Regions from separate parts of the Halalkalibacter sp. AB-rgal2 genome, predicted to be linked through region 3. Evidence: riboswitches for the same ligand, from Rfam matches in the RefSeq annotation. Region 3 holds a riboswitch; each other region holds the start of a gene.
The links. A riboswitch is a leader RNA that binds a small molecule or an ion and turns the genes downstream of it on or off. The one in region 3 is predicted to bind cobalamin.
Positions count from the first base shown of each region.

Region 1: it holds a riboswitch for cobalamin, as region 3 does, so the genes downstream of both, metE (5-methyltetrahydropteroyltriglutamate--homocysteine S-methyltransferase) here and ACERJO_RS13330 (ribonucleoside-diphosphate reductase subunit alpha) in region 3, are expected to answer to the same signal.
Region 2: it holds a riboswitch for cobalamin, as region 3 does, so the genes downstream of both, ACERJO_RS06285 (DUF4430 domain-containing protein) here and ACERJO_RS13330 (ribonucleoside-diphosphate reductase subunit alpha) in region 3, are expected to answer to the same signal.

Region 1 covers NZ_JBGUAV010000002.1:152,058-156,329, forward strand. The annotation lists gene ACERJO_RS02290 (spore germination protein) at 1-910, opposite strand, end outside; gene ACERJO_RS02295 (cob(I)yrinic acid a,c-diamide adenosyltransferase) at 1,037-1,627, opposite strand; cobalamin riboswitch at 1,737-1,931, shown strand; gene metE (5-methyltetrahydropteroyltriglutamate--homocysteine S-methyltransferase) at 2,065-4,272, shown strand, end outside.
Region 2 covers NZ_JBGUAV010000005.1:130,468-134,739, forward strand. The annotation lists gene gltB (glutamate synthase large subunit) at 1-82, shown strand, start outside; gene ACERJO_RS06280 (glutamate synthase subunit beta) at 75-1,559, shown strand; cobalamin riboswitch at 1,705-1,894, shown strand; gene ACERJO_RS06285 (DUF4430 domain-containing protein) at 2,024-3,898, shown strand; gene ACERJO_RS06290 (DUF4430 domain-containing protein) at 4,028-4,272, shown strand, end outside.
Region 3 covers NZ_JBGUAV010000016.1:66,335-70,606, reverse strand. The annotation lists gene ade (adenine deaminase) at 212-1,948, shown strand; cobalamin riboswitch at 2,094-2,289, shown strand; gene ACERJO_RS13330 (ribonucleoside-diphosphate reductase subunit alpha) at 2,455-4,272, shown strand, end outside.

The sequences.
Region 1 (4,272 bases), on a different contig from region 3:
CAACATAAATCGGTGTAGAAAAAATAGAGAAAAGTACAGCTCCAAACCTCAAAAGGCGTAAAAACGAAGCTATTTGCCAATGTAAATAATAATCTTCTAGAGAAGAAAAAAATTCAATTAGAGTCGCTGGTCCAATAATGGCATCTGGAGATCCGTTTGCCATAAAGGCAATTTTTCCTTCTGCTAAGACAGCGGCAACTCTTTCAGGTCTCTCTGTATGAATTAACTGTGGGAAAATAGACATCGTTTGGTCAGTAATCATTTGTGAAAGTGCATTCGCATCAATTACCTGATCAATCTCAATTGAATGAAGTCTTTGTATGACAGTTTCAATATTATCAGGATCAGCAATACCATCTATATACATAACCACAACACGAGTTTGTGTTAATTTTCCGATAGATAATTCTTTTATTTGTAATTGTGGGAGAGGTAATCGTTTTCGAATTAAATAAATATTTGTATCAAGTGATTCTATGAACGCCTCTTGAGGTCCTGAGACACTAAATTCAGTTTCTGGTGGCGCAACTGAGCGATTATTTTCTTGAGTTGCTTGTATAGCTAGACACCTTTTAGGCAAAGGTTGATCATAAATAATGACAAAACCATGCATAACCTTTTCTCTCAGTTCATCACTTTGGTTGATCCAGAGTGAATTCGCATTAGCAACAGCATCTTTCATTTCCTCTAATGTTATATACGTATGATTTTCCTTTAATACTTTCAGCACATTTTCGTTTAATTCTTTGTTGTCAATAAGTGGTTCGTAATAAGCTATGTAAAACAATTTCCCATTAAGTATGTATTCGCTCTCAACAAAATCCTCTGACTTTTTAAATAGGTTAATCATATTCGCTAAAGGCTGCTCTTTATTCTGACTTTTTCTATTCATAATCCATCTACTAATCACTATGTCTCACCACCTACATATCACTGTGCTCTAAAGTTAGTATGAAAAAACCCTAATTGTATTATGCGTAAAAAAGAAAGAGAAATTTCAAAAGGTAGCAATCCCTTTGAAACTTCTCTTTCATTCCTACTTCTCTTCTTTTCTTACCCCATTTTTAAAAACAGCCGCACTGCGAATATATTCGATGTCCTTTATTTTTAATCTTGCATTTGCAACTCTTGCAATAGCGAATAAATAATCTGATAAACGATTTAAATATTTAAGAACATACGGATTGTAATCTTCGTTTGTTTCTAGTAATTGAACAACTTGGCGTTCAGCTCTTCTTGCAATCGTCCTACATATATGCAACGTTGCTGCAGCTTCTGCCCCCCCTGGTAAAATAAATTTTTCAATTGATGGTGCTTCATCTATGTAAACATCCATCCTTTTCTCTAAATAATCAATCATTGCTTGATTTGTTTTATATCGGATTTTATCTGATTTCTTAATAGCAGCTAAATCTCCACCACAGTCAAATAGTTCATGTTGGATTCTCTCTAGCTCACCCTTAATATCTCGAAATAGATCATCTTCTAATTGTGTTACTGCTTGACCAACAAAAGCATTCAATTCATCTATTGTCCCATATGCTTCAACACGAATATGACTCTTCATTACACGCCCACCAATAACACTTGTTTTACCTTCATCTCCAGTTCGTGTATACAACTTCAATACAATCCCTCTTTCTAATCGTTTTCACTAGTATACATGATTATTTTACATTCTACCTAATAAAAATTCTCTTGACATTTCTCCTCCTTCACGATAAAGTATAAAACAATTTCATATGTTGGAAATCGGTACTTTGAATACAATGACTTTCAAAGTTTAAAAGGGAATCCGGTGAAATTCCGGAGCGGTCCCGCCACTGTAGTAGATGAGTTACAATTTCTTAAACCACTGGCTTATATAGCTGGGAAGGTGATTGTGACGTTGATTCTAGAGCCAGGAGACCTGCCAATTTCAACAACACTGTTTTTACCTACGGGAGATAGGGAGGTGTTATAATAGCTTATTTACGCATGCCGTCATAAGGATATTATTACACTAGTATAGGTAATAATATCCTTTTTTGTTTTATGAATACACATTTTGGAGGAGATGTTTGAATGTCAATTAAAACAAGCAACTTAGGTTATCCACGAATTGGTGAACAACGCGAATGGAAAAGAACGTTAGAGTCGTTTTGGAAAGGTTCGATTACTGAAGATGAGTTACATACTCAAATGAAAGAAATTCGTCTAAATCATCTTAAGAAGCAAATGGAATTAGGCATTGATTATATTCCTGTTAATGATTTTACTTATTATGATCATGTGCTTGATACAGCGACTATGTTTGGTATCGTTCCAAATCGTTTTCAATATTCCGGAGGGGCTGTTTCTTTAGCTACTTACTATGCAATGGCACGCGGAGGAGACGCTCAAGCGTGTGAAATGACAAAATGGTTTGATACAAACTACCACTACATTGTTCCTGAGCTACAGGACGCAAAGCCTACACTCGTTGAAAACAAACCGTTGAAAGCATTTAAAGAAGCGAAAGAAGAATTAAATGTAATTGGAAAGCCGGTTATTTTAGGACCTTTTACATTCTTAAGCTTATCAAAGGGATATAAAAAGTCAGAATTCTCAAACCTTTTGTCGCAATTAATCCCACTTTACTCACAGGTTTTATCAGAGTTGAAAGAAGCAGGTGCAGAAATTGTCCAAATCGATGAACCTACATTTGTAACGGATTTAAGTGAGGAGGACTGGTATCTAATTAAACAAGTTTACACTCAACTAGCTAATACAACTGACATTGATTTAATCGTACAAACGTATTTTGAAAGTGTTGATCAATATTTAGAGCTCATTTCATTACCAGTGAAAGGGATAGGCCTTGATTTTGTTTATGGAAAGGAAAATAATTTAAATTCCTTAATCACGTACGGCTTCCCTCAAGATAAAGTACTTGGTGTCGGAATTATTGATGGTCGAAACATTTGGAAAAGTGACCTCAACAAAGTATCTAAGCTTCTTGAAAGAATTAATGAAGTAGTCCCATATTCCAGGCAGCTTATTCAGCCTTCATCAAGCTTACTGCACGTTCCAGTAACGTTAAAGTATGAAGATGCACTAGATCCTCTCGTAAAAGGGGCACTTGCCTATTGTGATGAGAAACTAGAAGAAATGATATTATTAAAAGACATCCTATCAAAACGTTATCAATATGAGGACAAATTAAAGGAACACCAAAAAGGCATTTACGATTTAGGTGAATCTGCATGGAGAACCGAAAAAAAATTAAACGAACTGAAAACGAATCGAGGTACTCATTTCAGTAAAAGAGCCGAGCTTCAACATAAAAAATGGAAATTACCTTTACTACCTACTACGACGATCGGGAGTTTCCCACAAACAACAGAAGTACGCCAAACCCGTTTAAAGTGGCGTAAAGGAGAATTATCTAACGAAAACTATGAGCAACAGATCAATGAATATATGAAGAAATGGATCCAAATTCAAGAAGATCTTGAACTTGATGTTTTCGTTCACGGTGAGTTCGAACGAAATGACATGGTCGAATTTTTCGGCGAAAAGTTATCGGGGTTTGCTTTCTCGAAAAATGGTTGGGTTCAGTCATATGGCTCACGTTGTGTAAAACCACCTATCATTTTCGGTAATGTAGAATTTACTAAGCCAATGACAGTGAAAGAAGTTGTTTATGCACAATCATTAACAGAGAAACCAGTTAAAGGAATGCTTACTGGACCTGTCACCATTTTAAACTGGTCCTTTGCTCGAAACGATATTTCTAATAAAGAAATTAGCTTTCAAATTGCAGAAGCGCTTCTTAAAGAAGTACAAGCATTAGAAGAAGCAAATATTACGATGATTCAGGTTGATGAACCTGCATTACGCGAAGGTTTACCATTGAAGAAAGAGAAGCAAGAAGACTATCTTCAATGGAGCATTGAAGCATTCAGACGTTGTACATCTGATATCGATGACCTAACGCAAATTCATACACATATGTGCTATAGCGAATTTAATGAAATTATTGATGCGATTGATGCAATGGACGCAGATGTGATCTCCATTGAAACCTCTAGAAGTCATGGTGAAATGATTGAAGCATTTGAAAAAACAACCTATACAAAAGGAATTGGTTTAGGTGTATATGATATTCACAGTCCTCGTATTCCAAACGTATCCGAAATGTCATCAATCATTGAACGTGCACTAAAAGTTCTTCCAGCTGAAAGTTTCTGGGTTAACCCAGATTGTGGCTTGAAAACACGCTCCGAAGAAGAAACAATTGCTGCACTAAAA
Region 2 (4,272 bases), on a different contig from region 3:
ATATAAAGCGGCTTTAGCGGCTTTTGAAGAAAGTAAAGCGGCCGTCGATCTTGTGAAGGATGGTGACGTGAACAATGGGTAAACCAACAGGATTTATTGATTATACTAGAAAGCCATTACCTGAACGTGATCCGAAAGAGCGAGTGAAGGATTGGGATGATTATACACTGCGTCATCAAGAGCAGGAGCTCCAGCAGCAGGGGGCACGTTGCATGGACTGTGGAGTGCCTACGTGTCATACAGGGATGATGTTAAATGGTATGACAACAGGTTGTCCGGTTCATCATCTCATTCCTGAGTGGAATGATCTCGTCTATCAAGGGCAGTGGAAGGAAGCGTTAGAGCGTGAACATGAACGTAACAATTTCCCAGAATTTACGGGTATGGCCTGTCCTGCACCGTGTGAAGGGGCGTGTGTACTAGGGATCAATGAACCGCCTGTGGCGATTCGATCAGTCGAATTAGCGATTGTTGAACGTGGCTTTAAGGAAGGCTGGGTTAAGCCTACACCACCAACTGATCGGACTGGTAAAAAGGTCGCCATTGTCGGATCGGGTCCAGCGGGATTAGCTGCAGCTGCCCAATTAAACAAGGCAGGGCATCTAGTAACGGTCTACGAAAGGCATGACCGAATTGGTGGATTACTGACGTATGGAATTCCGGAAATGAAGCTTCCTTATCAAGTAATTGAGCGACGAGTGAACATCTTACAAGCAGAAGGAATCATGTTTCAACCGAATACGGAAATAGGGAAGGATTATCCACTAAAAAAGCTACATTCAGACTTTGATGCGGTCATTTTATGTGGCGGAGCGGCGATGCATCGTGACATAGAAGTGGAAGGAAGAGGATTAGAAGGGATTCATTTTGCGATGGACTTCTTGCATACGAATACGAAGAGTCTATTAGATTCTAGTCATGAAGATGGTGCCTACATTTCGGCCAGGGATAAAGATGTCATCGTAATTGGCGGTGGGGATACAGGAACAGATTGTTTAGCGACATCCGTTCGTCATGGGTGCCGGAGTCTAACTCAGTTTGATATATATCCAAAGAAAGGGACCGAGCGCGAGCCCGATAATCCATGGCCGCAATGGCCCGTCATTCATCGAGTTGAATATGGACATAAGGAAGCAGCTGCAGTATTAGGTGAAGATCCACGCGCTTATGCCGTCATGACGAAGCGATTTATAGGCGATGATCAAGGTCAAGTTGCATTTGTTGAGACTGTTGAAGTGGAAACATTTATGAATGCAGAAGGCAAGAAAATAAGGAAAGAATTACCTGGGACAGAAAAGCGTTGGCCTGCCCAATTAGTGTTACTTGCTATTGGATTTAGCGGTCCGGAGACTGAATTTCTGACAGAAGCCAATGTTCAATTAAACAAGCGATCAAATGTAAAGGCAGAATATGGTACTTACCGAACGAATATTGACGGTTTATTTGCGGCAGGTGATATGCGCCGAGGCCAAAGTTTGATCGTTTGGGCGATTAATGAAGGAAGAGAAGCAGCACGTGAATGCGATAAGTATTTAATGGGAGAAACAAGCTTACCTTAAAAGGTAGGCTTGTTTTTATAAAAGCCTGCCTCGAGGTCATCAAAAAGGGAAAAAAGCGCCCTTTTGAACAACCTCTATAAAATCATTCTACACATTTTTTCATATTGATTACTAGAGTGAGTTCGAGTATAATTACTTCGATAAGTTCATAGTTAATTAAACAGGTGCTGGCATTTAGTAAATGCTAGCTTAATAGGGAAGTTGATGAGAAACCAACGCGGTCCCGCCACTGTAAATGCGAGCAACCTACTATTGTCACTGTCTTATAAAAAGATGGGAAGACGTAGGAAGTGATGACCATGAGCCAGGAAACCTGCCTGTTTTGCCAGCACCATGTTCTACGCGGATAGAAGGGGTGTTAAGAATGTATAGTATATGATGCTATTAATCTCTTAACATTTTAGCTCCTTCTCAGTTAGAGGGGCTTTTTTTGATGGATAGATAGAAAATGAGGAGGAACAAAAATGAAAAAATGGATGCATCAGATGATGGCAGTGTTGCTTGTGTTTTCACTGTTCTTTGGAAGTGTCAATACGGCGGTATTTGCTGAGGAAGCATCGGATCAGCAATTAGAAGAGAGCAATCAGATTGTTACGGTTGATGTTAGTGAGTATGAGGTTGAAGAGGGAGATACGGCGTTTGACTTACTCGTGCGTGCTGTCGGTGAGGAGAATGTTGGATATGATGATGGCCAATACGGGAAATTTATTCATACAATTAATGATGTGCAGGCAGAAGGAAACTATTTCTGGGCATTTTATGTCAATCGAATCTCAGCACAAACAGGGGCAGATAGCTTTTTAGTCGATGAAGACGACATTCTAACATTTAAACTAGTTGACTGGACAGCTGAAAGTGATAGTGCTGAACTTGAAATTGTAGGAATTGAAGAAGTTCAAGCTTATGATGACAGTTTTGGATTTATTGAAGGGGCAACAGCCTTTGATTTAATTAAGGTAGTCATCGGTAAGGACAATTTAGAGTATGACGTATATGATTTTGGGAATTTTATTACAGGAATTAATGGTTTAAAGGCAGAGTATCCTGATTATTGGTCATTAGCCGTTAATGATGAGTCTTCGCAAGTCGGTGCTAGTGACTACGTGTTGACAAATGGAGACCTGATTTCCTTTGTCTTCATTGAGAATGAATCGGAAGATGAAGGCGGAGATGCTGACAGCGGTTCTGAAGAAGAGGATCCTGTAACAGAAGAAGGTTCTGAGACTGAACGAGTTGATCCAGAAGTCATTCAAAGTGCGATCGATTCAGCAACTGATTATATTCTTGCTGGAACAATCGGTGATTGGAATGCAATAGCATTAAGACAGGCAAGAAAAGAAGTGCCGAGTAGCTATTTAGATCAAGTGAAAGAGACGTTAAGAGAGAATGAAGGACAGTTTCGTGCTATAACGGATTATGAGCGTGTGACGTTAGGTATTTTAGCAGCAGGTGGCAACCCGACAAATATTGAAGGATACAACCTCGTTGAAGCCATTTATAATGGTGAATTAACGCGTCAAGGTTTAAACGGTGTTGTGTATGGTTTAATTGCGTTAGATAGTGCAGGCTTTGAAACACCAGATGGAGCAGCGTGGGATCGTGAACGGATGATTTCATATTTGCTAGATGCTCAAAATGGAAGTGGCGGCTGGTCTTGGGATGGAAGTAGCTCAGCTGATTTGGATACAACGGCGATGGCCATCACCGCATTAGCGCCACATACATCTCAAACAGAAGTTGAACAAAGTGTGAATGAAGCATTACGTTATATCCAAGCAAATGCTTCGCAAATTGACAATAGCTCGACTGCTTCTCAAGTTATTATTGCGCTTGCGACAGCTGGGGTTGAACCAAACCAGCCAGAGGATCCAAGTGATAGTGAAAGTACGAGGCTTGTTGATTACTTATTGAGCTTCCAAAATGATGATGGTGGATTCTATTGGAAGGATGGCTATGGTTCTGATAGTGATCCATTTTCAACCGACCAAGCCTATCGTGCTCTTGTTGCGTATCAGCTATATGTAAATGGGGAAGGATCTTTGTATCATCTTCCTTTAGCTGATGGAGAAGTTCAGTATGGATTAGAAGATGTTGTTGTTGAGGAAGAGGAAACAACTAATCCTTATGAAAAGGTAGAAACAGAGCCCCCTTTACCTTCTAATAATAATGAAAAAGTAATAGATTCTAATAACACATCGGAATCAACAGATGAAGGTGAGCGGTTACCAGATACGGCAACGAATACATTTAATCTTCTTTTGGTTGGTTTAGTTTTATTGCTAATAGGTGTGATAGCATTTGTGATAACGAAACGTCGTGGAATGATGAAGGAAGAATAATCCCTTTTGTTTATGCATAGGGCGCTGAAAAGGTTTGCTTTCCCTTTTTCAGTGCCCTTTAAGTCATAATAGGGGGTCTCATTTCGGTATGGAGTAGATCAGCTTATAGTAGAGGAGCGTGTTGTGAGGATGAGAATTCGTTGGATCCAAATTTTGTTGCTCATGTTCATGGCTATTGGCATTTTAATAGGTTGTGGGACAGGAAATAAAGAAGAGCATCAGGATGATCGTCATGATCAAGAACAAGTAATAGAGGATGTTGAAATCGAACAAGATGAAGGTGCAGAACTAGGTGACGAGGAGAGTAACACAGAAGAAGAAGTTGAACAGCTAGAGGATGCGGAAGTGGTGTTGCCTAGTAAGTCGAAGGAAAT
Region 3 (4,272 bases):
ATTCTGTTGTAAAAGGAATGCTTCGAATGCGCGCGTTACATGCTTTCTGATAGAATAACCTTTTTAGAAAAGCTCACCCATGTTGTAACGACTCAACACGGAGGAATTAATAAAAGACTGCTGAACAGGTATTCTTAGACTTTCTTTTCTCAGCTATTTAAGATACGATATTCCTCAAGAATATGAGCGATGTTAAAAAGAGGTGTACGAAATGTGTGTAAAAATAAAAGCAAGGTTAAAAGCAGCAACAAAGGCTGAGAAAGCAGATACTGTCATTAAGAATGGCAAGATAATTGACGTTTTTACATTAACGATATATGAGGCGGATGTAGCGATTACCGATGGCGTTATTGTTGGTATCGGCGAATATGATGGGAATGAAGTAATTGATGCAAAAGGTGCGTATATTTCGCCGTCATTTATTGATGGACATGTACATATCGAATCTGCTATGGTTCCACCTGAGGAATTCGCACGCATTGTTGTTCCAAAAGGAGTCACAACGGTGATGGCCGATCCGCATGAAATTGCGAACGTTGGTGGAATGGAAGCTGTTCGTTATATGATTGACGCTGCAAAGGGGCTTCCACTTGATGTGAAGGTGATGGTCCCTTCTTCTGTTCCTGCTACCTCCTTTGAAAATAGTGGTTCGAGTCTTACCGCAGAAGAAGTTGAGACGTTATTTCAAGAAACGGAGGCGTATGGATTGGCGGAGGTGATGGACTATCCCTCTGTCTTCTCTGCTCAGAAGGAAATGCTTGCAAAGATCAGTGCAGCGAAGAAACGTCATAAGCCGATTGATGGTCATGCTGCGGGCTTAGATACAGTTGGGATTAATGCATATCGAGTAGCTGGAATTGAGAATGACCATGAAGCCGTAACAGCTGAAGAAGCATTGGACCGTATTCGGCGTGGCATGTACGTGTTAATGAGAGAAGGAACAGCTGCGAAAGATATTGAGGCACTATTGCCGATATTAACCCCCTCTAATGCGAGAAGATGTGTGTTTGCAACGGATGACAAGCATTTAGATGATTTAATTGATGAAGGCAGTATTGACGCTTCTATTCGTAAAGCCATTCGATTAGGTGTAGAGCCCCTTCAGGCGATCCAAATGGCCAGCCTCAATGCAGCAGAATGCTTCAAGCTAACAGAAAAAGGAGCAATAGCACCAGGCTACGAAGCGAGCTTTTTATTCATTGAGGACCTGCAAGAATTAACGATACAGTCTGTGTTTGTAAAAGGAGAATGTGTCGCACAAAATGGGAAGCTTGTTCAATCTATCCGAGAGTATGTAGCACCTCCAGCCTATTTATTAGAAAGTGTTCATATGAAATTGAAGAAAGAATCGCTTCAGTTAAAACTTGAAGAAGCCAATAAGGCCAATGTGATCACTGTTACACCTGGTTCAATTGTGACAAAAGCAATGGTTGAGGAAGTCACGGTGGAAAATGGCCTATTTGTTCCATCTGTTAAACAAAACCAATTAAAGCTTGTTGTTGCAGAAAGGCACCATCGATTAGGGCATGTAGGAGTTGGTATTGTAAAAGGCTTTCCGATCAAAAATGGTGCAATTGCCGCATCAATCGCTCATGATTCACACAATATTGTTGTATGCGGAACAGATGACGATAGTATATATAGGGCGATCTCACATGTTGCTGATTTAAAAGGTGGTATTGCTGTTGTGTCAGAAGGGGAAGTGTTGGCCGATGTATCGTTACCTCTGGCAGGATTAATGTCACTTGAATCTTATTCGACCGTTTACCGATCATTGAGCGCATTAGAAGAGGCTTTAGTGAAAATTGGGTTTGATGAAAAATGGAACCCATTTTTAACTTTATCTTTTTTGGCGTTACCTGTTATCCCGGAATTGAAATTAACGGATTTAGGTTTATTCGATGTTCGTTCCTTTTCTCATATTGACGTTGGAGTGAATGACGTGTAAATTTTTTTTAGAACGAAACAGGCGTACTGGCTCATGTTGGGCAAATTTGACGAAAACGTTCAAAAAAATATGCTTGCAAATAATAGTGGTATTCTGTACCATATACTATATATCGTAATAAAAAGTGAATTAAGCAACTATATATTGATTTTTGTGGAATGACGGTGTATTTACTACTTAATAGGGAATCTGGTTAAAGTCCAGAGCTGCCCCCGCAACTGTAAGTGTGGACGAAATGAAAAATCCACTGTGTAAGCTGCTAGAATGAGCTAGTTTACATGGGAAGGTTCAGAGTAGAACGAAGCACGAGTCAGGAGACCTGCCGTATTCCAAAGTCAGCTATCTTCGGGGTGTAAGAAGTGAGACGGCCTATTCTACATAATGTATGGTTTGAATACATATGCCGTTTCGCGCCCTTTCCCACACGTGAGAAGGGCGCTTTTTGCACCTTTAATAGTTGTTTTCACATTTAAATAATTGTGTCGTTTAAGGGAGAGTGTATCGAAATGAATCAAACTCTTGAAAAGAAATCATTTCAGGAAGCTTTAGTAGCTCGATTTCCTCAGTTGAATGTTGAGCAGTGGATTAACAAGTGGAAGGAAACCGATACGTGGGATAATCGTGCATTAAGCGCGCTAACTGAACTAGATATGGATCAGCCTGACTGGACATATGTTGCAGCTAGATGTTATTTAAATGGTTTATATGAGCAAGTACAAACAAGACGCCAAATTGATGATGAGTATTCACAGTTTTCAGCATTAATAGAGGAACTAGTTGAAAAAGGGATTTATGATGAACGATTAAATGCGTATACAACAGACGAGCTTCATGAGCTAGAAGCTGCGTTTCAAGGGAAAGAAGACGAGCGCTTTACGTATGTTGGCATAAAGACTTTAGCAGACCGTTATTTAGCTCGTGACTTTGATGGAACGTTATTAGAGCTTCCGCAAGAGAGATGGATGGTCATTTCGATGATGCTCATGGTCAATGAGCCAGTAAAAAAGCGTGTCGAACTCGTTAAGGAGAGTTATTGGGCACTATCTCATCTATACATGACAGTTGCAACACCTACCCTTGCGAATGCAGGGAAAAAAGGTGGTCAGCTTTCGAGTTGTTTCATTGATACGGTTGAGGATGACTTGCGTTCGATCTTTGACAGCTGTACCGATGCAGCAACAGTTAGTAAAAACGGTGGAGGGCTTGGTGTATATCTTGGCAAGATTCGTGCTAAGGGCTCAAGCATCCGCGGCTTCAAAGGGGTTTCATCAGGTGTTATTCCATGGATGAAGCAATTAAATAACGTTGCGGTTAGTGTGGATCAGCTCGGTCAACGTCAAGGAGCGATTGCCGTTTATTTAGATGTTTGGCATAAGGATATCTTTTCATTCTTAGACGCGAAGCTAAACAATGGAGATGAGCGCCAACGAACACATGATTTATTTACGGCAGTCTCCGTACCTGATGTATTCATGGAGGCGGTAGACAATCGTGATAACTGGTATCTGTTTGATCCTCATGAAGTGAGAGAAGTGATGGGCTTCTCGTTAGAAGATCATTATGATGAAGAAAAGGGTGCCGGGTCCTTCCGTGAACGATATGAGCAATGTGTCAATCATCCGTTACTATCGAAGGAGGAGGTTCCAGCCATCGAAATCATGAAACGAGTTATGATTTCGCAGCTTGAAACAGGAACACCGTACATGTTCTATCGTGATACAGCGAATCGCTTAAATCCGAACTCTCATAATGGTATGATATACGGCTCTAATTTATGTACAGAAATTATGCAAAATATGAGTTCAACAGTTATCACAGAAGAAGCGCTTGAGGATGGAACAATTCGTATTACGAAAAAGCCTGGGGACTATGTTGTTTGTAACTTAAGCTCATTATCAATTGCGAATGTATTGAAGGATGACGTCTTAGATCGTGTTATTGCAATCCAAATTCGGATGCTAGATAATGTTATTGATATTAATAAGCTTGATGTGAAGCAAGCTGAACTAACAAACCAAACGTATCGTGCGATTGGTGGCGGGACGTATGGCTGGCATCATCATTTAGCACGTAATGGTATTAAGTGGGAATCAGAGGAAGCAGTACAAGAGGTTGAGCGTGTCTATGAGAAGATCAATTATGCTGCGATAAAGGCAAGCCTTTCAATAGCGAAGGAAAAAGGAGCTTATCCGAAATTCAAAGGCTCTGAATGGGAAACAGGTGCTTATTTCAATAAGCGCGATTACAATACTCCACAATGGCAGGAGCTCCAAGCTGATGTAAAAGAGCATGGTATCCGTAATGGTTACCTATTGGCGGTAGCT